3 regions of the Thioalkalivibrio sp. K90mix genome follow, and region 1 is predicted to be linked to each of the others. Evidence: predicted binding sites of a transcription regulator. Region 1 holds the regulator's gene; each other region holds the start of a gene.

The links. Region 1 encodes sigma-54, which starts transcription at its own class of promoters, with help from an activator protein. Its sites were predicted from a motif close to TGGCANGNTNCNTGCTT; they were not measured.
Region 2: a site for sigma-54 is predicted at 6,074-6,090, ahead of TK90_RS07070 (DUF4168 domain-containing protein). Genes of this name have one in related genera too.
Region 3: a site for sigma-54 is predicted at 2,639-2,655, ahead of glnA (glutamate--ammonia ligase). Genes of this name have one in related genera too.

The regions. Positions count from the first base shown of each region.
Region 1 covers NC_013889.1:385,881-393,798, reverse strand. Annotated here, with positions in the region: gene hprK (HPr(Ser) kinase/phosphatase) at 1-467, opposite strand, end outside; gene TK90_RS01815 (PTS sugar transporter subunit IIA) at 535-1,005, opposite strand; gene hpf (ribosome hibernation-promoting factor, HPF/YfiA family) at 1,010-1,348, opposite strand; gene TK90_RS01805 (RNA polymerase factor sigma-54) at 1,351-2,844, opposite strand; gene lptB (LPS export ABC transporter ATP-binding protein) at 2,903-3,631, opposite strand; gene lptA (lipopolysaccharide transport periplasmic protein LptA) at 3,682-4,161, opposite strand; gene lptC (LPS export ABC transporter periplasmic protein LptC) at 4,199-4,762, opposite strand; gene kdsC (3-deoxy-manno-octulosonate-8-phosphatase KdsC) at 4,759-5,298, opposite strand; gene TK90_RS01780 (KpsF/GutQ family sugar-phosphate isomerase) at 5,298-6,275, opposite strand; gene TK90_RS01775 (calcium/sodium antiporter) at 6,272-7,249, opposite strand; gene TK90_RS01770 (AEC family transporter) at 7,353-7,918, opposite strand, start outside.
Region 2 covers NC_013889.1:1,491,192-1,499,109, forward strand. Annotated here, with positions in the region: gene TK90_RS07045 (hypothetical protein) at 1-143, opposite strand, end outside; gene TK90_RS07050 (flagellin) at 351-1,478, shown strand; gene TK90_RS07055 (hypothetical protein) at 1,496-2,254, opposite strand; gene TK90_RS07060 (PAS domain-containing methyl-accepting chemotaxis protein) at 2,496-3,803, shown strand; gene TK90_RS07065 (bifunctional diguanylate cyclase/phosphodiesterase) at 4,296-5,534, shown strand; gene TK90_RS07070 (DUF4168 domain-containing protein) at 5,602-5,997, opposite strand; gene TK90_RS07075 (DUF4197 domain-containing protein) at 6,321-7,025, opposite strand; gene TK90_RS07080 (triacylglycerol lipase) at 7,156-7,918, shown strand, end outside.
Region 3 covers NC_013889.1:2,714,828-2,722,745, reverse strand. Annotated here, with positions in the region: gene TK90_RS12950 (ATP-binding protein) at 1-200, shown strand, start outside; gene TK90_RS12945 (lysophospholipid acyltransferase family protein) at 175-1,068, shown strand; gene glnA (glutamate--ammonia ligase) at 1,153-2,562, opposite strand; gene TK90_RS12935 (cation diffusion facilitator family transporter) at 2,758-4,029, opposite strand; gene glyQ (glycine--tRNA ligase subunit alpha) at 4,116-5,060, shown strand; gene glyS (glycine--tRNA ligase subunit beta) at 5,121-7,202, shown strand; gene TK90_RS12920 (1-acyl-sn-glycerol-3-phosphate acyltransferase) at 7,212-7,918, shown strand, end outside.

The DNA of each region.
Region 1 (7,918 bases):
TCCATGAACACGCCATGGCGCACCTCGAAATGGGCCAGCCGCTGCTGCAGGAAATAGCGCAGCAGGGAGATAATCTCGTGGCTGCTGGTCGAGGAGCACAAGATCAGCGGCAGCTGCTCATCGGGGACGTCCGGCATCTCCGAGAACGGGCAGGTGTCCTCGGCGAAGATCACCGCGGTCGTCCCGGTGCGGGCCATCTCCAGGATCAGTTGCTCGCGCTGATCATCGCTCAGCCGCGCGATATAGCGCGCCTCGAAATCGCCGATCACCTGGATACGGTTAGGCCGGATCAGGTTGAGGTGCCCGGCGAGGGGCAGGTCGTCGCCGTCACCGCCGACCAGGTTGCGATCCGGTGCGACCTGCTCGCCGTGTACGTAGCGCAGATCCAGGCGATTGCCCATCGCCTGGATCAGGACCTCTACGGTGATGTCGCGCGCGATGCCGCCCTCTCCCAGTGCCTCGTTCATGCACGAATCTCCGGCAGTGCTGGCACGGGGCGTCGTAAGAGAGAAAGTACTGCCGGGAGAGCCATGTTCAGGCGTCGCCGAAGGCCCGGGTCAGTTCGCGTTCCAGGGCGTCCGCGTCGCCGGCACGGCGCAGCGAGGCGATATTGTCGGGCTGCGAGAGACCGCGAGCCAGCTGCGCCAGCAGGTCCAGGTGCGCGCTGGTCGCCGCCTCGGGCACCAGCAGTGCGATCAGGATGTCCACGGGTTCGTGGTCCATGGCGTCGAAGTCGACCCCCTGGTCCAGCCGCAGGACCGCGACCCGGGGGGCATCGAGCTCGGCCAGACGCCCATGCGGGATGGCCACGCCATGCCCCAGACCGGTGGAGCCAAGCTTCTCGCGGGCAGACAGGGCCTCGAAGATGGCCCCGCTGGCCGGGCCGGCGGACTCCTCGCCGCCGACGGCCAGCAACTCGGCCAGGGTCTCGAGCGCCCGTTTCTGGCTGGAACACTCGGGCTCCAGCCGGATACGGGCGCGGGTGATCAGCTCGGCAATGGTCATTGCGTTAAAGGGCCTGTTCGCGGTTGCGCTGGGCACCCTCGGCGCGGTGATGGTCCTTGACCTTTTCCTTGTGCTTGATCAGCTGACGATCCACCTTGTCGATCAGGCCATCAATCGCCGCATACATATCCTCGTGACTGGCTTCGGCGTGGATGTGATTGCCGCTGACCTGGAGATTGGCCTCCGCCTTGTTGTTCAGGTTCTGGTTTTTCTCGTGGGTCAGCACCACATGCACGTCGATCACTTTGTCGAAGTGGCGTTCCAGCTTCGCGAACTTTTCGTTCACGTAGTCGCGCAGGGCGTCGGTGATATCGACGTGATGGCCGGTCAGGTTGATCTGCATGGTCAGGCTCCTTTTTGCTTGGTTCCACTGGGCATACTCGCCATCTGCCGGCGTTCGCTGGAAGACGGTATGTGCATAGCCTCGCGGTACTTGGCCACGGTGCGTCGGGCCACATTAATGCCCCGATCCGACAGGATCTGGGCCAGTTTTGCATCACTCAGTGGCTTGTTCGGGGTCTCGCCACCAATCAATTCCCGAATCATGGCACGGATCGCGGTCGCCGAGCATTCGCCGCCATCGGCTGTGCCAACATGACTGGAAAAGAAGTACTTGAACTCGAATACCCCACGCGGGGTGTGCATGTATTTCTGTGTAGTCACCCTCGAGATGGTCGATTCGTGCATCTCCAGGGTCTCGGCGATATCGCGCAGGATCAGCGGTTGCATGGCAACCTCACCATGCTCGAGAAACCCCTGCTGGCGCACGACGATGGCCTGGGCGACCCGCAGCAGGGTGTCGTTCCGGCTGTGCAGGCTCTTCAGGAACCAGCGCGCCTCCTGCAACTGATCGCGCATAAACGCGCTATCACGCGCATCGGAGACCTGCCGCACCATGCCCGCATAGAGATCGTTGATGCGAATGCGCGGCGCAATCTCCGGGTTCAAGTCCACGCGCCAGCCATCGCGGTCATGGCGGACATAGACATCCGGCACCACATATTCCGAAGTGGACTCGCTGATCTGGGCACCGGGCCGCGGATTCAGGGTGCGGATCAGGTCCAGCGCCCGCGCCAGCTCGTCCGGGTCGCGCACGCCGGACTGGCGCTGCAGGGCTCGGTAGTCCCGCTTGGCCAGGCTCTCCATGCCGTTTTCCAGGATGGCTCGAGCCGCGTCACGCGCCGGGGCATCCGGCGCCAAATGGCGCAGCTGGATCTCCAGGCACTCGCGCAGGTCCCGCGCACCGACGCCCAGCGGGTCGCACTGCTGAATCCAGTGCAGCACCGCCTCGACCTCGTCGACCCCCACGGGCTCGTCTTCGCCCTGGCTGATCATCTCCGCCAGCGCCTCGAGTTCACTGTCCAGATAGCCGTCCGGGCTGATCGCGTCGATCAGCGCCGCCCCGATCCGTTGGTCTCGTGGGGTCAGGTGGCTCAGATGCAGCTGCCAGAGCAGGTGGTCCTGCAGGCCCTCGTCCTCGCCGTCGGAGGTATTCTCCAGCGGGTCGCGGTCGTCCAGGCCGCGTGGGCTCGGGGCGGGCTCGTAGATGTCGTCCCAGCGACTGTCGGTGCTCAACTCCTCGGGGATCACGTCATCGCCAGCCGTGTCGGCCTGCATGCGATCCCCGTCGACCCGTTCGCCCCCTTCCTCCGGGCGCTCGGGCGGGGCCTCCTCGCCCTCGTCCTCCACCTGCTCGAGCATGGGGTTGCTTTCCAGCGCCTGCTGGATCTCCGCCTGCAACTCCAGCGTGGAAAGCTGCAGCAGACGGATCGCCTGTTGCAGCTGCGGGGTCATCGTCAGCGTCTGCCCCAGCTGCAGATTAAGCCCGGGCTTCAGCATCGCGGTTTGAGGTCCATGGTGACCATCAAGATCATCTTAAGGAAACACTGATCAATGTTCACAGTCGAAAGTTTTCTCCGAGATACACGCGGCGCACCTGGGGGTCGTCCAGCAGCTCCTGCGGGGTCCCGGCGCTCAGGATGCGGCCCTCACTAAGAATATAGGCCCTGTCGCAGATTCCGAGGGTCTCGCGCACGTTGTGGTCGGAAATCAGCACACCGATCCCGCGCTGGGCCAGATGCCCAATCACGGCCTGGATATCACCCACGGAAATCGGATCCACGCCGGCAAACGGTTCGTCCAGGCAGATAAAGCGCGGGTCACCGGCCAGTGCCCGCGCGATCTCGGCGCGACGACGCTCGCCCCCGGACAGGGCAATCCCAGGGCTGTGGCGCACGGTCTCCAGCTGGAACTCCTCGATCAGGGCATCGCCGATGCGGCGTCGCTCGTGGCGGTCGAGCTCCGAGCGCAGCTCCAGCACCGCCTGCAGGTTGTCCCAAACACTCAGCCGACGGAAGATCGAGGCCTCCTGCGGCAGGTAGCCCAGCCCGGCTCGGGCCCGCGAATGAATCGGGGCCCGGGTGATGTCCCGGTCACCCAGCGTGATGCGGCCACGATTGGGCCGGATCAGGCCGACCAGGCTGTAGAAACAGGTGGTCTTGCCTGCGCCGTTCGGTCCCAGCAGGCCCACGACCTCCCCTGGTGCCAGATCGACGTCGACACGATCCAGCACCGTACGCTTGCCATAGCGCTTGGTCAGCTCGCGGCCGGTCAGATAGCCGGCCATCGGCGCAGATTCGCCACCGGCCGCGGCGGGCGCGCTGGTGTCGAGCTCGTTCATTCGTCGTCTTCGCGGGGCTGGATCCTGATACGTACACGCTCGTCATCGGCCTCGCCACGCTCGGCCTCGATCACATCCGTCTCCAGGTCGTAGACGATGCGCTTGCCGCGCGCTTCCTCGGCTGCCGTGATCACATGCGCCTGGTCGGTCAGGATCACCCGGTCCTCGTTCAGCAGGTAGTCGATGCGCAGCGCGGTGGCGATGCGCATCTCGCCCGTCTCCGGGTCCGGGGACTCCAGCCGCGCGGGCTCGCCGTGGGCCTCCATCTCGTAAGGGCGTCGATCGCGGCTGCGCACATAGACCTTGTCGGCCTCCAGTGTCATGTCCCCGCGAATCACCACCACATCACCGGTATAAGTGCTTACGCCCCGCCGGTCGTCCATCTCCGCACGATCGGCGGTAATCTCCACCGGCAGGGGCTGCTGCTGGGCAATGACCGGCGCGGCCAGCAGCAACAAGGCACTGCCCAGCAGCACGGACCATCCGGCCCGGGCGAGCGACGACCCACCACGTTCAGTCATTTGCGGCTTCCTCCTCGCCCGACTCGCTGTAGAGCGTGTACACGTCATGGAACAGCTCTATGGTATCCCCTCGCGAGTCGACGCGCAGACCCGTTCCCCGCTGGAAAAGGCCAGGCTGCTCCAGCGTCGACGGGGCATCGGAGGTGGCGATCATGGTGTCGGTCGCCACCGTCACATCGGCGGATTCAATCACCGTGCGCACGCGCTCGCCACGCTCGGGCTGCACCCCCCGCGTGGGGCCGATCAGGTCCAGGATCTCGTCCATCGGTCGGTGCAGCGCCTCGGGCGCAGTCCAGTGCCATTCGATACCGCCGGCGTCAAAGATATCCAGGTCGGGGTCGTCGATCAGTTGAGGGCCGTCACGGCCAAACTCGCGCAGCCGCGTCCCGCGCAGGCGGTGACTCAACTCGCCGTCCTCGCCAGTCGCGTGCAGCGTGAAGCCCTCGATCTCCAGCGTCACCTCGCCCTCCGGCTCGTGCTCGCTGGCAACAGCGCCGGCCACCAGCGCCGCCATTGGCAACAGGATCAGCGCCACCGGTCCGGCCACCCACTTCATCCGTCGACATACTCCGCGAACAGGGCCTCCAGCCGCCCCTGGGCCGCCAGCAGGCCCTCGCAGACCTCGCGCACCGCGCCGCGACCGCCGGGGGCCTGCGTAACCCAATGTGCATGCTGCAATACCAACGGGTGGGAATCCGCCACCGCGATGCCGAGCCCCACACGGCGCATCGCTGGCAGATCAACGATGTCGTCGCCCACGAAGGCGGCCTCGTCGGGCGCATGGCCGCTCTGCTCCAGCAACTCGTGCAGTGCGGCCCCCTTGTCGCGCCGCCCCTGCACCAGATGCTGCACACCGAGGTCCCGCATGCGGTGCTCGACCACCCCGGAGGTGCGTCCGGTCAGGATCGCGACCTCCAGCCCTCCGTCCAATGCCAGACGGATGCCGTGCCCGTCGCGCGAATGAAAGGCCTTGTACTGCTCGCCGGCATCTCCCATGAACAGGCTGCCATCGGTCAGCACGCCGTCGACATCCAGGATCAGCAGACGCACCGCCGCCTGGCGGCTGTGCAGGGCCTCGTCGTGACGGTCCATCAGGCCACCCCCGCGCGCAGCAGGTCGTGCATGTTCAGCACCCCGACCAGCCTCTGGTCGTCATCCACCACCGGCAGGGCATTGATCCGCTTGCTCTCCATGGTCTCCAGCGCCTCTACGGCCAGCCACTGCGGACGGGCGGCATGCCCGCCACGCGTCATCACCTGGCCGATGGTCAGCGCCTCCAGGCTTTCGCCACGATCCAGCGTGCGCCGGAGGTCGCCATCGGTAAACACACCGAGGATATGCGCCTCGGGATCGGCGACGATCACCAGCCCCAGCCCCTTGCGCGTAATCTCGAACAGGGCGTCCTTCAGCGGGGCCTCGGGACCCACGCGCGGGATCGCGTCACCGGTATGCATGATGTCCGCGACATGGACCAGCAACCGCCGCCCCAGTCGGCCGCCGGGATGCGAGCGGGCAAAATCGTCGGCGGTAAAGCCGCGCGCATCCAGCACCGCGACCGCCAGGGCATCGCTCATCGCCAGCGCGGCCGTGGTGCTGGAGGTCGGGGCCAGGCCCAGCGGGCAAGCCTCGCGCTCGACCGAGACATCCAGGTGCACGGTGGCATCCTGCCCCAGCCGCGACCCGGGATTGCCGGTCAGCGCGATGAGCGGTACGTCCAGCCGCCGGATCAACGGCAGGATGGTCAGCAGCTCGTCGGTCTCGCCGGAATTGGACAGGGCGATCACCACGTCGTCACGGGTAATCATGCCAAGATCGCCGTGGCTGGCCTCGCCGGGGTGGACGAAAAACGCCGGGGTCCCGGTGGAGGCCAGGGTGGCCGCCAGCTTGGAGCCGATATGGCCGGACTTGCCCATGCCGGTCACCACGACCCGGCCGCGGCATTCGAGGATGTGGCGACAGGCCTCCAGGAACGCATCGTCCACGCGGTCGGCCAGTCGACGCACGGCCTCGGCCTCATCGTTCAGGACCGCCAGGGCCAGCTTGCGAGTGGTATCAGGATTGAAATTCATGCGGTTGCCGTCATTCCGAGATGGACAAGGTAGCCCGCGAACACCACGAGCAGAAGCCCCCCCTGCCAGCGCCGCAGCTGGCTGCCTCGCGCCAGGGCAAAGACGAACAGCGTGGCGGTCATGCCGAGCATCACCGGGTAGTCGCGGACCAGCACCTCGGGCTCGATCGCCAGCGGCGCAATCAGCGCGGGGACTGCCAGCACGGCCAGCAGGTTGAACAGATTGGAACCGATCACGTTGCCGATCGCCAATCCCGCCTCGCGGCGAAAGGCCGCCACCAGGGAAGTCGCCAGTTCCGGCAGGCTAGTCCCGATGGCCACGATGGTCAGGCCAATCACCAGGTCACTGATGCCCAGTTGCTCCGCAATCCCCACCGCGCCCCAGACCACCAGCTGGCTGCTGGCAATCAGCAGCGCCAAACCAAGCCCCAGCCAGCCCAGGGCGCGACCGGTAGAGGTGGTCGCCGGGATGGCCTCGACCATGCCACGCACCTCTTCAGGCGCCTCGGCCGGATCCAGCGCCTGCGCACGCCGCGCGATATGGATCACCCAGGCGGTCACCAGCAGCAACCCCGAAATCAGAAGCCCGCCCTCCAGGCGGCCCAGCTCGCCGTCCAGCAGCAGAAACAGGACAGCCAGACTCACCCCCATCAGGATCGGTAGCTCGCGGCGCACCAGGCCGTGCCCGATAACGAGCGGCGCCACCAGCGCCGCCATCGCCAGCACCAGCCCGATATTCGCGATGTTCGAGCCGATCGCATTACCCACCGCGAGGCCCGGGTTGCCCTGCAGCGTCGCCAGTACGGACACGACGATCTCCGGGGCCGAGGTACCGAAGGCGACAATGGTCAGCCCGACCAGCAGCGCACTCACGCCCACGCTGCGCGCGAACGCCGAGGCACCGAACACGAAGCGGTCGGCACTCCAGGTCAGCAGGACCAGACCGGCGATGACCGCAATAACGGGAAGGACCATCAGCGAGTGCCAGGACCTGAGGTGGGTAGAGCGGGGTGTCTCTTCACCCGCCAATTGTAGCCGATCGCTGTAACCGATCGCCGAGCCCGACCCGCGCGCACTGTCACCCCCCAGGGATCAGATACCCGGCGATGGCGAACCACAGCGGGAGTGTCACCAGCGACAGCGCCGTCGTCAGCGTGACCGCGGCCGCATACAGGCCGGTATCGAGCCGGAAGCGATCACAGAACACGAGCCCCAGGACCATCGCCGGCATCGCCGCCTCGAGCACCGAACCAATCCCGGGCACACCCTCCAGCCCGACCCACCAGACCAGGCCGAGCGCGAACAGCGGTGCGATCAGCAACTGGATGACGGACACCATCACCAGGGGGCGCAGATCGCGGCCGCGGAAACGGTCGAACACCAGCGCCAGCCCCAGCGAGAACAGCATCAGGGGGGCGACCGAGTCAGCCAGGAAGCCGAGCCAGGTATCCAGCCAGGTCACCAGCGGCAGACCGGCCAGGTTCAGCGCCACGCCCAGGACCGCCGCCCAGATCGAGGGGACAGCGACCAGCCCGCGAATGGCCCCGCCGCCGCCATACAGCCGGACCGCCTCCGGGTCCCCGTAACGCCTGGCCAGCAGGATCCCCAGCGTCAGCACCAGGGGCAGGCAGGCGAACAGGTCGT
Region 2 (7,918 bases), 1.1 Mb from region 1:
CCGGGCATGAAGTCGATCCCGCCGCCGAGCCCCAGCAGGGCGGTCACATACAGCCAGACGATCCCCAGCCCGACCCCGAGCAGGATCGCGATCAGCGTGCGCCAGAACAGCGAATGCCTGCGTTCGGGTTGCGTATCGGCCATACCCTTCTCCAATCCAGTCCAATCGGCGCAGCCTAAGCAAACACGCGCCGATGTGCACGCCAGGGCCCACCACCTGGCGTATCTAACCGGAACCCCTGCCCTCAAGTTTCCTCAAACGCGGCCGTTAAGCAGCTGTAGACGGGAACTTCCGGCTGCGGAATCTGGCCCTTCGCCGGATCGCCCTTGTGGCGCGCGAGACCCGACAAAATGGCCCAGGTGCTGAGTGTTGCCACCAACCTCCTGTCGCTCAATGCCCAGCGCCACCTGCGCCAGTCGCAGGCCGCCCTGCAGACGGCCTTTCAGCGCCTCGCTTCGGGCCAGCGCATCAATTCGGCGCGCGACGACGCCGCCGGGCTGGCCATCTCCGAACGCTTCACAACCCAGATCCGCGGCCTGAACCAGGCCATGCGCAACGCGCAGGACGGCATCTCGCTGGCCCAGACCGCCGAGGGCGCCCTGGGCTCCATGACCGGCAACCTGCAACGTATCCGCCAGCTGGCGGTACAGGCGGCCAACGCCACCCTGTCGGCCTCGGATCGTGGCGCCATCGACCGCGAGGTTCGCCAGCTCCTGGCCGAGAACGACCGTATCGCGACCCAGACAACCTTTAACGGCCGTTCACTGCTGGACGGATCCATGGGCACCGCTTTCTTCCAGATCGGCCCCAATGCCGGGCAGACGCTCGCCATCGACCTCGGCGACAGCATGCGCAACCGCTTCGTGGGTGCCATTGCCAGCGCCTATTCCGGCGAACTGGAGGCCGCCTTCGCCAGCGATCCGCTGGAGGTGGATCAGGATTTCTTCATCCGTGTGGGCGAGCGCGACCCGGTGGAGATCCCTGCAGGCCACTATCGCACGCCCCAGGAACTGACGGCCGCGATCGACCGCGCCCTCGGATCCACCGGACGCGCGGTCCTGACCGACGACGGCCGGCTGAATCTGATCGCCCGCGAGACCCTGACGATCTCGGGTGAGACCGCCATCGACACGCTCGGGCTGCCGGCCACCACCGAAACCGGGGGGAGCCTGAACGATGTCGACCTGACCACGCGCCAAGGGGCCAGCGATGCCCTCTCACGTCTGGATGCCGCACTGGACGCGGTCAACGCGCGGCGCAGCCAGTTCGGGGCCATCCAGAACCGCTTCGAGTCGACGATTACCAACCTGGGCATTACCAGTGACAACCTGGCGGCCGCCCGCAGCCGTATCCTGGATGCCGATTACGCGGCCGAGGTCACCCGCCTCGTGCGCGCCCAGATCCTGCAACAGGCCGGAGTCGCCGTGCTCGTTCAGGCCAACGCGCTACCGCAGACCTTCCTGCGCCTGCTCCAGTAACCAGGGGCGAGGCGTCCCTACTCTCCTGCCGGCCGCGCAGCCGCGCCGGAGAACTCCGCCCCCCGGACATCATCGTCGGTCCAGCCACGGTCCTGGTCACGACCCGTCACCCACCATTCGTGCACAAACAGCCGAATCGGCCCGAGCACGCGCTCCTCGAAGCGCGATGGCAGCGTATACGGTCCGACCTCCTCGTACTCCAGGAAGGTGGTATCGACATGGGCATTCCGGGTCGGCTCGAAGCCGGTCAGGGTGATGTGCACCCGGTAGAGGCGATCCGTTTCGGGGTGGATCCACATCACCACCTGGTCTTCGTCGGCCTTGCCGAAACCGGGCTGGATCGTGGCCAGCACGCGACGGTAGTCCACGCCACCCTCACGGCGATCTTCCAGCCGCGTCATCGATGTCGCCCGGTGTTTCACGAAGGTCGGCCCATAGTGGAACAGCTTGCCGGCATCGGTCGTCATCGCCGTGGCACGAATCCGGTCCTCGTCTTCGCTGCGTTCGCCGTTGTAGTACACGCGAATCTCGTCACGCTGGCGGATGACCGTCTTGGTGCCCTCCGGCCCCGTGTAATGCACCGCATACAGCTCGTCCGCCGGGCGGTAGCGCTCCTCGCCCTGGCCACGGTACCCACCATCCGCCACCAGCGGCTGCACGCGCTGCACCATTCGCCCCCACTCCCCGTCCGTAGCCTGGTTCAGGTCGCCGTCGTACTCGCGAAGGTCCCCGCCGTGAGCGGCCATGGTCCGGTCGAACAGTTCCTGGGCCGTCATCCCGTCCGCGAAAGCCCGGTCGTCATCAGGATCCGGGAAGGTAGTGGCGCAACCCGCCAGCAGCAGTACAGAAAAAACCAGCAGCGGCGCTACCCATGCGCTCGCACGGTACACCGGCAATGTGGTCTTGTTCTTTTTCTCCATTTCTGCACCCTCGAACTTTCTTTATGTACAGATCTTGTACAATGTATGTACATGGAGTTCAATAGGGCGTCATCAACCAACCGCTCAGGATGTGCCCATGTGTGCAAATGCCACCCGGCTCCCCACCCAGGGGGCACCCCTTGCGGTTTCCCGCGACGACGCCACGGCGATACTCGCGGCCGTCCGCGATGCCGTCGCCTATATCGAATTTGCGCCGAACGGTACGGTGCTCGACGCCAACTCGCACTTCCTCGAGACCGTCGGTCACCCCCGCGAGGATGTGATCGGCCAGCACCATCGGATGTTCTGCGACCCGGCCTATGTTCGCTCCATGGAATACCGGCAGTTCTGGCAGCAGCTGGCTGCGGGCGAGTCCCACGCCGGCACCTTCCCCAGGGTCACGCGAGCTGGCGAAACCATCTGGCTGGAGGCCACCTACTTTCCGGTACGCGATGCCCGGGGCGAGGTGTACAAGGTCGTCAAAATCGCATCGAATGTGACCGGCAAGATGGAGACGCTCCACGACCAGGCAGCCGTATTCGAGGCGCTGGATCGCTCCCAGGCGGTCATTGAGTTCACGCCGGACGGCACCATCCTCAAGGCCAACGACAACTTCCTGCAGGCCGTCGGTTACCCGCTCGAACACATTCAGGGCCAGCACCACCGGATGTTCTGCGACGACGCCTTCTACCGCGAGAACCCGAATTTCTGGCGAGACCTCGCCGGCGGGCGCTTCATGAGCGGCAAATTCCGCCGTTTCAAGTCCTCCGGCGAGGAGATCTGGCTGGAGGCCACCTACAACCCGATCCTCGATGACCAGGGCCGCACCGTGAAGGTCATCAAGTTCGCCACAGACATCACCGCCAGCGTGCACATGGCCGAGCGCACCCGGGAGGCCTCCGCCATCGCCTGCGAAATGGCCCAGAAAACGGCGGATGGCGCGCAACGTGGGGAGGCCTCGCTGGAGGCCAACGCGACCAACTCCGAACAGATCCGCCAGCATGTGGCCGAAACCAAATCGGCGATCGATCGACTCAATGCCGAGGCGCGCAGCATCGAATCAATCATCGAGACCATCCGCAGCGTGGCGGAGACCACCAAGATGCTGTCCCTCAATGCCGCTATCGAGGCCGCGCGTGCCGGCGAGCAAGGGCGCGGCTTTGCCGTGGTGGCACAGGAGGTCCGCAAGCTCGCGTCCGATACACGCGACGCCACCAGTCAGATCGCCGAGGTCATTCATGGCAACCTGCAAGGCACCCAGGCGATCGCCGAGCGTATCGACACTGTGAACAAGGTGGCGGAACAAGGGCGCCAACAGGTCCTGTCGGTACAGCAGATCATGGCCGAAATTCGCGAAGGCGCCAGCCATGTTGTTCAATCGGTTTCCTCGATCCCGCGCATCTGACCCGGCCTGCACGAGGCCACGCACATCCGCCATGCAGAACCATCCGGGCCGCGGGTTGCTCCTGACGGCCGAAGCCCCGCGCGCCATTGAAAGCAGGGGCTCGGCCGCCCGTTGTTATCAGAAACGGGCGTGGGAACGGCGTTGCGGCTCCTTTGTGCAGAATGACTGCACGACAGTCACCGCGCATTAAACGCACGCAAAAGCGACTCGAGCGCGGACACGCGATTCAACCAGCGTGTCCCTGGCGGCCTTGGCGCGAGGCCTCCCACTCCGCGCCGCGTCCCCGAGGCCTCAAACCAGGACACCCGGACCGATCGCTGAGCGGCCAGGGCGTCCCTTTCCTGTTCCTATGAACTACACTCCAGAACAACGGCTTACAACTGCCTATAACGGCCAGGGCGGTTATCGCTGAGGATCCGCGACCGCACCGCCATACTTGCTCTGCCCCGACAGGGCGCAACGCCGGCCAGGAAGGCCAAAGGATGCCTCGCGATGTCCAGGTTCGAGTCGGTACAACCGTTGGCCGCGAATATCCGGTATTCCGACTATCTGGCTCGAACCACGCTTCGCGCCTGGGTCGGGATGTCCTTTTTATCCGCGACGCTGATCATCGTCGCCGGCCTGTTGATCTCCTGGTTAATGCCGTACCTGGCGGGTGGCGCCGACAGCATCGTGCCGCACTTCTACTACGTGCCGATCCTGTTTGCCGCCGCGCGCTTTGGTCCCGGCGCCGCCCTCATCGTGGCACTGGTGGCCGGCGTACTCGCCGGTCCGCTGACCTATGTCGATGTCGCGGCCGCTACCGCACAGGAGACGGAACGCTGGCTGACGCGCACTGCCTTCTTCGTCGGCATCGGGCAATTGATGGCCTGGCTGGTCATTCCCGCGCTGCACCCGGTCACCGAAGAGCTCCGGCGCATGCGCCAGGAGTTCGACATCCGCCGAGGGCTGAAACACAACGAATTCTTTCTGCGCTACCAGCCGATCTATTCGCTCCGCCAGCGCCGTTTTGTCGGGGTCGAGGCGCTGATTCGCTGGCAGCACCCCGCACACGGCGAACTCGCTCCAGCGGACTTTCTCGACGTGGCGGAGGACTCCTCCCTGATCCATGACATCGGCGAACTGGTAATCGCCGAAGGCTGCCGGCAGGCCGAGGAATGGGCGACCCTCGCGCGGGAGCAGGGCCGCGGACCCTGGTACACCGCGATCAATCTCTCCGCCCGGGACCTGGTTCGCCCCGAGCTCGCATACGACGTCGCGTCGGCACTCAATCGCCACCACCTGCCGCCTGAACTGCTAACCATCGAACTCACCGAGAGCGTTCTCGCCCTGGAGGATGCCGAGCCCGCCCTCGAGGCCCTGAAACATCTGGGGGTGCATCTTGCCATCGATGATTTCGGCACTGGGTATTCGTCCCTCGCCTACCTCAACCGCTTCCCGATCGACACGCTTAAACTCGACCGGCAGCTGGTGTCCCGTCTCGGTCATGACCCTTCGGCCGAAGATCTCGCACGAGGCATCGTACTGCTGGCCAGTTCCCTCGGGCTGAAGATGGTCGCCGAGGGCATCGAAACCCTCGAACAGGTCGAGCGCGGCCAGGAACTCGGCTTCGATCTGATTCAGGGGTTCTATTTTGCGCGGCCGCTGACCGCAGACCAGATCCCCTCGCTCCTGATGATCGACAACGTCGATCCGGACCATCCCCCAACGCCGGAGGCAACACGCGCGTAAAAAAACCCGGCGGGCACAGCGGCGCCGCCGGGGTCCTGGGAGATATCGGGCGTAGTACTCCCGGAGGTTACGAACCCTCCGCGATCTCGGCGAATTGCTCACCGAGGTCGCTGTCGTTATCGATCAGGTAGGCAATCTCCTGGTATTCCTCGACGGTCAGCCCTTCATCCTCAATCGCGGCGACCATCTCGTCATTGGCCTCGTCGCGCAGCTCCTGGGCTTCCTCGCCTTCTGCTTCCGCGATGTCATCTGCGTATTCCGCGCGGATGTCCTGGGCGGCTTCCGCGGCGGCCAGAAAGCTTTCCAGGTCGCTCTCACTGACGTCCTCGGCAGACATCTGGGGATCATCGGTCCATTCCTGCTCGAACACATTCGGATCATCCGCCGCCACGATGCCCGTGCCACCCAATGCGAGCCCGAAAGCCAGGGCGATCGAATATGCGGTAGCGGTCTTGTGTCCCATGCTGCGCCTCCTGCTTCATCAGATCGGTTGGATTGCGATAGCCCGTCGCCATGCACGGGCCGTCTGGTCTGAAACGCTGCAGCCTCCGTGCCAACTTGTCCTGAATGCTGCATATCGCGCCCTCATGCGGTTCCCGCACTTGGATGCCTTGACCGAATGGAACTCCATCACATCCAGAAGTGGGTCATTCAGACACATGCATCGCCCCGACCCGTGTCGCTCCGACCCACTCCCCGCCTCGGTCAACACCGACAAGGTCCTTCACCTGCAAAAAAGCCCCAGGCGCAATGCCACGGGGCCCACCGTTCTGCTCGGCGTCAGGTTTAGCTTGGGCCGAAGTACTCCCGCAGAAGTTGCGTCGTGCGCGCGGCCGGGTCCTCGCGAATGCGACGTTCCTCGTCCGCCAGGATGGTAAACAGACCGTCCAGTGCGTGGTCGGTCACATAGCGATCCAGATCCACATCCAGATCGGCCAGGCCGGGGATACGACGGGCCGCATCGCGCAGCGGCTGGTACACCCGGTACACCCCGGCGCCCTCCATGTGCTCGCGGACCACGGGCGCATAGCGCTCGCGCAGATCCGACTCGGACGCACCGCGCAGGTACTGAGTCGCGGCATCATCATCACCGCGCAGTACCGCGTGAACATCGGACGGCTGCATGCCGCGAATCGCGCTCACGAACACCGGGGCTGCCTCCCGTGCAGCCGCCTCGGCGGCCCGGTTCATGCGCCGCTCGAGATCGTCGACCTGGCTGCCCAGCCCGGCGCTGCGCAGCATATCCCCGGCCTGCCGCAACTCCTGTGGCAGACCGATCCGGATGGCCTGGTTGCCCCAGTAGCCGTCTTCCTGCCCCGTACGCTCCACGGTCCGTTCGGTGCCGACTCGCAGGGCCTCGCGGATCGCGTCTTCCGCCCGGTCACCACCACTCCCCTCCCCATTCAGGCCAAAGTCGCGGACATCCAGGCCCGCACAGGCGGAGAGAAAGAACGGCAGAAACAGCAACAACAAAAGCGGCGAATGACGCATGCGGACACTCCGACAAAAATCGTACGGGGCATGATACACATCACGCCTCGCATACCCCGTGCCCCGTTCGCCACATCCGACACCGCGCCAGGCTTGCGATCCACCCCCGCATGCTCAATCGTTAGGGAATATGAACCGCCACCCGCGCCGCCAAAGACTCTCCCGCAAGCGGCTGTACGCCGCCGCCGTCCTGTTCGGCTTGCCGCTTCTCGCGTTCATCGCCTGGGTGACCTGGACGGAACAGCACCCGGAGCAGGAGCGCGAGCTGCGTGTGGAGGTCCAGGACCGCCTGCACGAATGGTTTCCGGAGGTCATGGAACTGCCCGACGAGCTTCGCGGCTTTGTCCCGCGATCCACGGTATTCGATGACAGCGCCCCCCCCGAAGTCGTGATGCTGCACGGGCTCGACGAGCCCGGCGATATCTGGGACACGCTGGCGTCCGCCCTCGATACCGCAGGGATCAACGGCTGGGAGTTTCGCTATCCGAACGACCAGGCGATTGATCACAGCGCCGATCTCCTGGCCGAGTACTGGGAAACGCTGGAGACCGACCAGCCCGTGATCCTGGTGGGGCACAGCATGGGTGGGCTGGTGATCCGGGACTTTGTCACCCGCTGGCGACACCCGGCGGGCGAAGACCCAGGGGTCGAAGGACCACCGATTGTCGGCGTGATCCTGGTCGCCACCCCCAACCAGGGCTCGGACTGGGCACGCCTGCGTGTCTGGCTTGAGGTGCGCGAATGGCTGGCCGACATACGTGAGCAGCGCTTTTCGCTGTTCGCTGGCCTGCGCGACGGCACGGGCGCGGCCAAGATCGATCTGCGGCCCGGCAGCGAGTTTCTGGCGGACCTGAATCAGCGCCCCTGGCCAGAGGACATTCCCGTGCGGATCA
Region 3 (7,918 bases), 420 kb from region 1:
CGGCCTGCTTCGCGATGCCCACCCAGCGCGAGCACATGAAACAGCTCCTCGCACAGGAGGAGGCACAGCACCCCAGACTGTTCCGCAACCTGCGCACGACCCTCAAGCCGCTGATGACCGAGGGTGGCATCCCGCCGCGGGCAGAGCCGGCCGACTCATCCGAACCCCACGGTCATGGCCGAACGCCGGTATCTGCGTGACCGGCTGATCGCGGGCGGCCTGCGCCTGCTCGCCCGTCTGCCGCTGCGCGTGAACCATGCGCTGGGCGGGCTGATTGGCGCGCTGGCCTGGTATGGACCGACGCGTTCCGCCCGGATCACCCGCCGCAACCTCGAGCTTTGTTTTCCCGACAAGGATGCCGCCTGGCGCCGTCGGGTCGGGCGCGGATCGCTGATGGCCATGGGTCGGGCGCTGACCGAGTCCCCCTGGCTCTGGCAGGCCTCTGCCCAAACCCTGGAGCGACTGGCGGAGCCGGCCCGATACGCCCGCCTGCGCGAACGCGAGGGCGGGCGCGCATTGTTTCTGTGCGCCCCGCACCTGGGTTCCTGGGAGTTCGCCGGGCTGCAGGCCGCCTGCCACGGGCCGATGGCCACCCTGTACAGCCCGTTCAAGACCCCCGAGATCGACCGTTGGGTGCGCGAGGCGCGTGCCTCGACGGGTGCCACCCTGGCCCCGGCCGATCGCTCCGGGCTGCGCGTGCTGCAGCAGGCGCGTGATCGTGGCGAGATTATCGGGATCCTGCCGGATCAGAGCCCGAAGGGCGCCTCCGGTACGCATGCCCCGTTCTTTGGCCGCTCGGCGCTGACCATGACCCTGCTTCCGCGCCTGCTGCGTGGGCGCGAGGATCATGTCGTGTTCCTGTTCGCCGAACGCCTGCCGCGGGGCCGTGGTTTTCGCTATCACGAGATCGAGGCGGGCCCCGAGGTGGCCGACCGCGACTTCGGCCGCGCGGCTGCGGCGATCAATGCCCACGTGGAGGCCCTGGTGCGGCGCTGCCCGGAGCAGTACAACTGGGCTTACAAGCGCTTTTATCCGGCCCCCGAAGGCCAGCCCGACCCCTATCGTTGAGGGCGTCCGCGCACAAAAAAGCCGCCGGACCCGGAGGTCGCGGCGGCCAGTGCCTCTGGCCCCGAGGGGCCGGAAGCGGGTGCCTTACAGGCTGTAGTACATGTCGAACTCGACCGGGTGGGTGGTCATGCGCATGCGCGTGACTTCTTCCATCTTCAGGTCGATGTAGGCATCGATCATGTCGTCGGTGAACACGCCACCCTGGGTCAGGTATTCGCGATCCTGGTTCAGGGCTTCCAGCGCCTGGTCCAGCGAATGGCAGACCTGCGGGATGCCCTTTTCCTCTTCCGGCGGCAGGTCGTAGAGGTTCTTGTCCATCGCGTCACCCGGGTGGATCTTGTTCTGGATGCCGTCCAGGCCGGCCATCAGCATCGCGGCGAAGGCCAGGTACGGGTTGGCGGTGGAGTCCGGGAAGCGCAGCTCGATGCGGCGGGCCTTCGGGCTCATCACGAACGGGATGCGCAGAGAGGCCGAGCGGTTACGCGCGGAGTAGGCCAGCATCACCGGCGCCTCGAAGCCCGGCACCAGGCGCTTGTAGCTGTTGGTGGACGGGTTGGTGAAGGCGTTCAGCGAGCGGGCGTGCTTGATGATGCCGCCGATGTAGTACAGCGCGGTCTCGGACAGGCCGCCGTACAGGTCGCCGGAGAACAGGTTCTTGCCGTCCTTGGACAGCGACTGGTGCACGTGCATGCCGGAGCCGTTGTCGCCGACGATCGGCTTGGGCATGAAGGTCGCCGTCTTGCCGTGCATGTGGGCGACGTTCTGGACCACGTACTTCAGGATCTGTACCTCGTCCGCCTTCTGGGTCAGCGTCGCGGCACCGACACCGATCTCGCACTGGCCGGCGGTGGCGACCTCGTGGTGGTGTACCTCGGTGTGCAGGCCCATCTCGGTCATCACTTCGCACATGGTCGAGCGGATGTCGTGCAGGCTGTCGACCGGCGGGACCGGGAAGTAGCCCCCCTTCACGCCCGGACGGTGACCGATGTTGCCGTCTTCGTAGACGCGCTCGGAGTTCCAGGAGGCCTCGGAGGAGTCCACGCGGCAGTAGGAGCCGGACAGGTCGGCACCCCACTTCACGTCGTCGAACACGAAGAACTCGTTCTCCGGACCGAACAGCGCGGTGTCGGCGATGCCGGTGCTCTGCAGGTAGGCCTCGGCGCGGCGCGCCAGGGAGCGCGGGCAGCGGTCGTAGCCCTGCATGGTGGCCGGCTCGACCACGTCGCAGCGGATGTTCATGGTCATGTCTTCGAAGAACGGATCGAGGACGGCGGACTCCGCGTCCGGCATCAGGATCATGTCGGACTCGTTGATGCCCTTCCAGCCGGAGATCGAGGAGCCGTCGAACATCTTGCCTTCTTCAAAGGCCTCTTCGTCGAGTTCATGGGCCGGCACAGTGACATGCTGTTCCTTGCCCTTGGAGTCGGTGAAGCGGAAGTCGACAAAGCGGACTTCCTTTTCCTGGATCTGTTTCAGCACGTCGGCTGCGGACATGGGAGTCTCCTTAGGTTTGCTCTTGGTCTTTGGGTTCGCCGTCCCGATTCGGGTGGGGCGACTACGATGCGGTTCTATGCAGGCATCATGCCATTTCGCCGGAATGGCCCTGTGACGGTGGTTCCGGATCGGTTGGAAGTACGCGGCTTTCCATGCTGCACGATATTCGTGCGGAGTCGGCACCACATTAGTGCATCAAGGCTTTTCGTGCACATCCGTGGTGCATGGGCGATAGAGGATTTTCACTTCGCCCAGACGTCCCTCGAGTCGCGGATGGCCCTGCAGCGACTGTGACAGGGTCTCGCCGCGCGCGTTCAGGTCCGCGGGCGTGCATGCCCCGTCAAGGCGCAGTGTCAGGGTCAGGTGGATGCGCCCATTTAGGTAGTGCATGGAGAGCTGTTCCAGGCGATCCAGTTCCGGGATGTCGGCCCAGGCCTCGCGCACCGCCTCGGCGACCTCCGGACGCAGGGGCAGGTTCGAGCTTCGGGCCTGATCTTCGTCGTTTTCCGGATCCACATGAACCGTAAAATCCCGCAGCCGCTCATGGCGCTGGGTGACGGCCCAGTACACGGCATCGGCAATCCGGTGTCCCTCGGAAACCGAGATCATCGGGGCGACCTGGATATGTACATCGGCGACCACGTCGCTGCCGTGACGCCGCGTACGTAGCATGTGCGCATCCTTCACCCCGGGCACCTCCATGATCGTGTGACGGATGCGCGCGACCTCCTCCGCATCCAGCGCCGTGTCGATCAGTTCGGACGCGCTGCGTACGATCAGGCGTCCGGCGATATGCAGGATGAACAGGGCGACGATCAGGGCTGCGAGGGCGTCGGCCCAGGGGAAGCCCGCGACCGCCGCCCCGACCCCGATCAGGACGAACAGCGAGGAGATCGCATCCGTGCGGTGGTGCCAGGCGTTGGCATCCAGCATGCGCGATCCGATCCGTTTCGCGACCCGGTGGGTGTACTGATAGAGCCCTTCCTTGGCGACCAGAGTCAGCACCGCAAACGCGAGCGCGGCCGGGGCCGGCCCGGTCGCGGCTGCGGTATCCACGAGCCGCTGCCCGGCGGCCCAGGCGATGCCGAGGCCAGCCAGTGCCAGGAACACGCCGACGACCACGGTGGCCAGGGTTTCGATGCGCCCGTGCCCGTACGGGTGGTCATGGTCGGGCGAGGCGGCGGCCTTGCCGGCGGCGAACAGCACCACACCATCGGTGATCAGGTCCGACAGCGTGTGCACGCCGTCGGCGATCAGCGCCTGCGAGTTCAGCAGCCACCCACTCAATAGCTGCGCCAGGGCAAGAAAGGCATTCACCACCGCACCCACGACCGTTACGCGGCGCGTGGCGCGGTAGCGTCGGCCGTTCTCGGGCGAGATCGTCGATTCGGAGTTGGCGCGGGGGTCGCTCAGGACGTCTCTCCCAAACAGGGTCAGGCCTTCAGTATGGGCCTGCATCGGAGGCATGCAAGACACCCGTGCCTACACTGGCGGTGGCCGCAGCCGGAGCCCGGCCGATATACTGTGCGCTTTGCCCTGATCCGGGACCCCGCATGTCGCAAGAACGCAATCCGTCCAGCAGCAGCCCGACCTTCCAGGACTTGATCCGCCGTCTGCAGGACTACTGGAACGACCACGGCTGCGTGGTGCTGCAGCCCTACGACATGGAGATGGGGGCCGGCACTTTCCATCCGGCGACCTTCCTGCGCTCGATCGGGCCGGAACCGTGGCGTGCGGCCTATGTCCAGCCCAGCCGTCGTCCGACCGACGGGCGCTACGGCGACAACCCCAACCGCCTGCAGCACTACTACCAGTTCCAGGTGCTGCTGAAACCATCGCCGCCGGATATCCAGGACCTCTTCCTGGGCTCGCTTCAGGCGCTGGGCTTCGACACCCTGACCCACGACGTGCGTTTCGTCGAGGACAACTGGGAGTCCCCGACCCTCGGCGCCTGGGGTCTGGGCTGGGAGGTCTGGCTGAACGGCATGGAGGTTACCCAGTTCACGTACTTCCAGCAGGTCGGCGGGCTGGACTGCTACCCGGTCTCCGGCGAGATCACCTACGGGCTGGAGCGCCTGGCGATGTACCTGCAGGGGGTGGAGAGCGTATTCGACCTGGTCTGGACCGTCGGCCCGGACGGTCGCCCGGTGACCTATGGCGACGTCTACCACCAGAACGAGGTGGAGCAGTCTACCTACAACTTCGAGCACGCCGACCGCGACGCCCTGTTCGCTGCCTTCGACCAGCATGCGAACGAGAGCGACCGAATGATCGACTTGGGCCTGCCGCTGCCGGCCTACGAGCAGATGCTGCGCGCCTCGCACAGCTTCAATCTGCTGGACGCCCGTGGCGCGATCTCGGTCACCGAGCGCCAGCGCTACATTCTGCGCGTGCGCGAGCTGTCGCGAAACGTCGCCCGGAAGTACTACGAGTCGCGCGAGGCCCTCGGCTTCCCGCTGTGCGCCGACGACGACACGAATCGGCCCGACGCCGCCTGAACCTATCTGTACGGACCGCGCCCATCCGCGCGGCCCCGATGGACCCGACACGGACCCGACATGGCTGAAGCCCGCGAACTCCTGATCGAACTGGGCACCGAGGAGCTGCCCCCGACCGCGCTGGCACGCCTGCGCGATGCTCTGGCCGAAGGCCTGACCACCCGCCTGCGCGAGGCCGGGCTGGAGCCGGGCGAGCCCGAGACGTTCGCTACGCCACGCCGGCTGGCCGTGCTGTTCCCGGACATCCCGGGGCAGCAGCCGGACCAACTCCAGGAGCGTCGCGGCCCGGCCGTGGCCGCTGCCTTCGACGACGCCGGCGAGCCGACGAAGGCCGTGCTGGGCTTTGCCCGCTCCTGCGGCGTCGAGGTCGAGCGCCTGGAGCGCGAGACCACCGACAAGGGCGAATACCTCGTGTTTCGCCAGCTGCAGCCCGGCCGCCCGTTGGGCGAGCTGCTGCCGGACATGCTGGCGGCCGCGCTGGAGGCCCTGCCCACGCCCAAGCGCATGCGCTGGGGCAGCAGCCGCACCGAATTCGTGCGCCCCGCGCACTGGCTGGTCGTCCTGCACGGGACCGAGGTGCTGGAGATGACGGTGCTGGAGCAGACCGCCGGGCGGGCCACGCACGGCCACCGTTTCCATCAGCCCGGCGCGCTGGAGCTCAAGCGCGGCAACGACTACGCCGAGCGGTTGCGCAGCCCCGGTTTTGTCGAGCCCTCGTTCGAGGCCCGCCGCGAGCGCATCCTGGAACAGGTCCACGAGCAGGCTCAGGCCCTGGGCGGGCGCGCACTGGTGGATGCCGACCTGCTGGCCGAGGTGACCGCGCTGGTGGAGTGGCCGGTGGCCCTGACCGGCGGCTTCGACCCGCGTTTCCTGGAGGTCCCGCAGGAGGCGCTGATCTCCACCATGCAGGACAACCAGAAATACTTCCCGGTGGTCGACGAGGCCGGGCGCATGCAGCCGCATTTCATCGTCATCAGCAATATCGAGTCGCGCGACCCGCACGCGGTGCGCGACGGTAACGAGCGCGTGCTGCGCCCGCGCTTCGCGGATGCCGAGTTCTTCTGGCAGCAGGACCGCAAGAAGCGCCTGGAAGAGCGGCTGGACGCGCTGGACTCGGTGGTGTTCGAGAAACGCCTGGGCACGCTGCGCGACAAGTCCGTGCGGCTGGAGGCCCTGATGCAGCGCCTGGCCGTGCTGATGGGGCTGGATGCGAACCTCGCCGCGCGCGCCGCGCGCCTGGCCAAGTGCGACCTGGTCACCCAGATGGTGTTCGAGTTCACCGAGCTGCAGGGCACGATGGGCCGCTACTACGCCCTGCACGATCGCGAGGACGAGACCGTCGCTGCCGCGATCGAGCAGCACTACTGGCCGCGCCAGTCCGGCTCCGAACTGCCGGATGCCCCGCTGGCCCAGGCACTGGCGCTGGCGGACCGGCTGGATACGCTGGTCGGGATCTTTGCGATTGGCAAGCAGCCCACCGGCACCAAGGACCCGTTCGCCCTGCGCCGCGCCGCGTTGGGGCTGGTGCGCATCCTGGTCGAGCGCGAACTGCCGCTGGCCCTGACCCCTTTGCTGCAGGCCGCCGCCGAACCCATCCGCGAACGCGTGCCGGAGGCCGATCAGGCGGTGGAGCCGGTGCGTGACTACATCCTCGAGCGCCTGCGCGGCTACCTGCTGGAGCAGGGCCAGGCGCACGAGACGATCGAGGCGGTGGCTGCGGTCGCGCCCGATACACCGCTGGACTTCGTCCACCGTGTGCGAGCGGTCAGCCTGTTCCGCGAGCGCCCGGAGGCCGAGGCCCTGGCCGCGGCGAACAAGCGCATCCACAACCTGCTGCGCAAGGCGGGCGAGGAGGCCGAGGCCGACCTCGATCCCGAGGCCCTGGCGCTGGACGAGGAGCGCCAGCTCTACCAGGGCCTGCAGGCGGTGCGTCCCGGTGTCGAGCAGGCCGTGGCTGATGGCGACTACCTGCACGCCCTGGGCGAGCTGGCGGGCCTCCGTGATCGCGTCGATACCTTTTTCGACCAGGTGATGGTGATGGCCGAGGATGCCGCCGAGCGGCGCAACCGCCTGGCGCTGCTGCGCGAACTGCGCCGCGCCTTCGAGACCGTGGCCGATATCGGTCGCCTGGCGACGGGGTAGCGCCGCCCCATGCTCCCCCTGATCCGCGGCCTGCTGTTCCAGCTGGGGTTCATCGGCTCCACGCTGGTGTTCGGACTGCTGGTCCCGCCGCTGATCTGGCCGCTCTCGCGCCCGGCGCGCTATCGCGTCCTGACCCAGTGGGGGCGCTTCAATGTCTGGTGGCTGCGCGTCACCTGTGGTGTTGACTACCGGGTGCGGGGCACCGAGCACATCGACTCCTCGCGACCGCATGTAGTGCTGTCCAAGCATCAGTCCGCCTGGGAGACGGTCGCCTTTGTGGCGATCTTTCCGATGCAGACCTGGGTGCTCAAGCGCGAACTGATGCGCATCCCCCTGTTCGGCTGGACGCTGTCGATGCTCGATCCAGTCCCGATCGACCGCGAGGCCGGGCGTCAGGCCCTGGAGAATCTGGTCGCGGAGGGCCAGCAGCGCCTGGATCAGGGCCGCTGGGTGATCGTCTTCCCCGAGGGCACGCGCGTGGCCCCGGGCGAGCACGGGCGCTACCGCCAGGGTGGCGCGATACTGGCGGCGCGCACCGGCTATCCGGTGCTGCCGGTGGCGCTGAACAGCGGCAGCTTCTGGCCGAAAAAGGGCCTCCGGCGCTACCCCGGCACCATCGAGGTGGTGGTCGGCCCGCCGATCGAGACCGCCGGGCGCAAGCCGGTCGAGGTGCTAAACGAAGCCGAGGAATGGATCGAGACCACCATGGCCGGGAT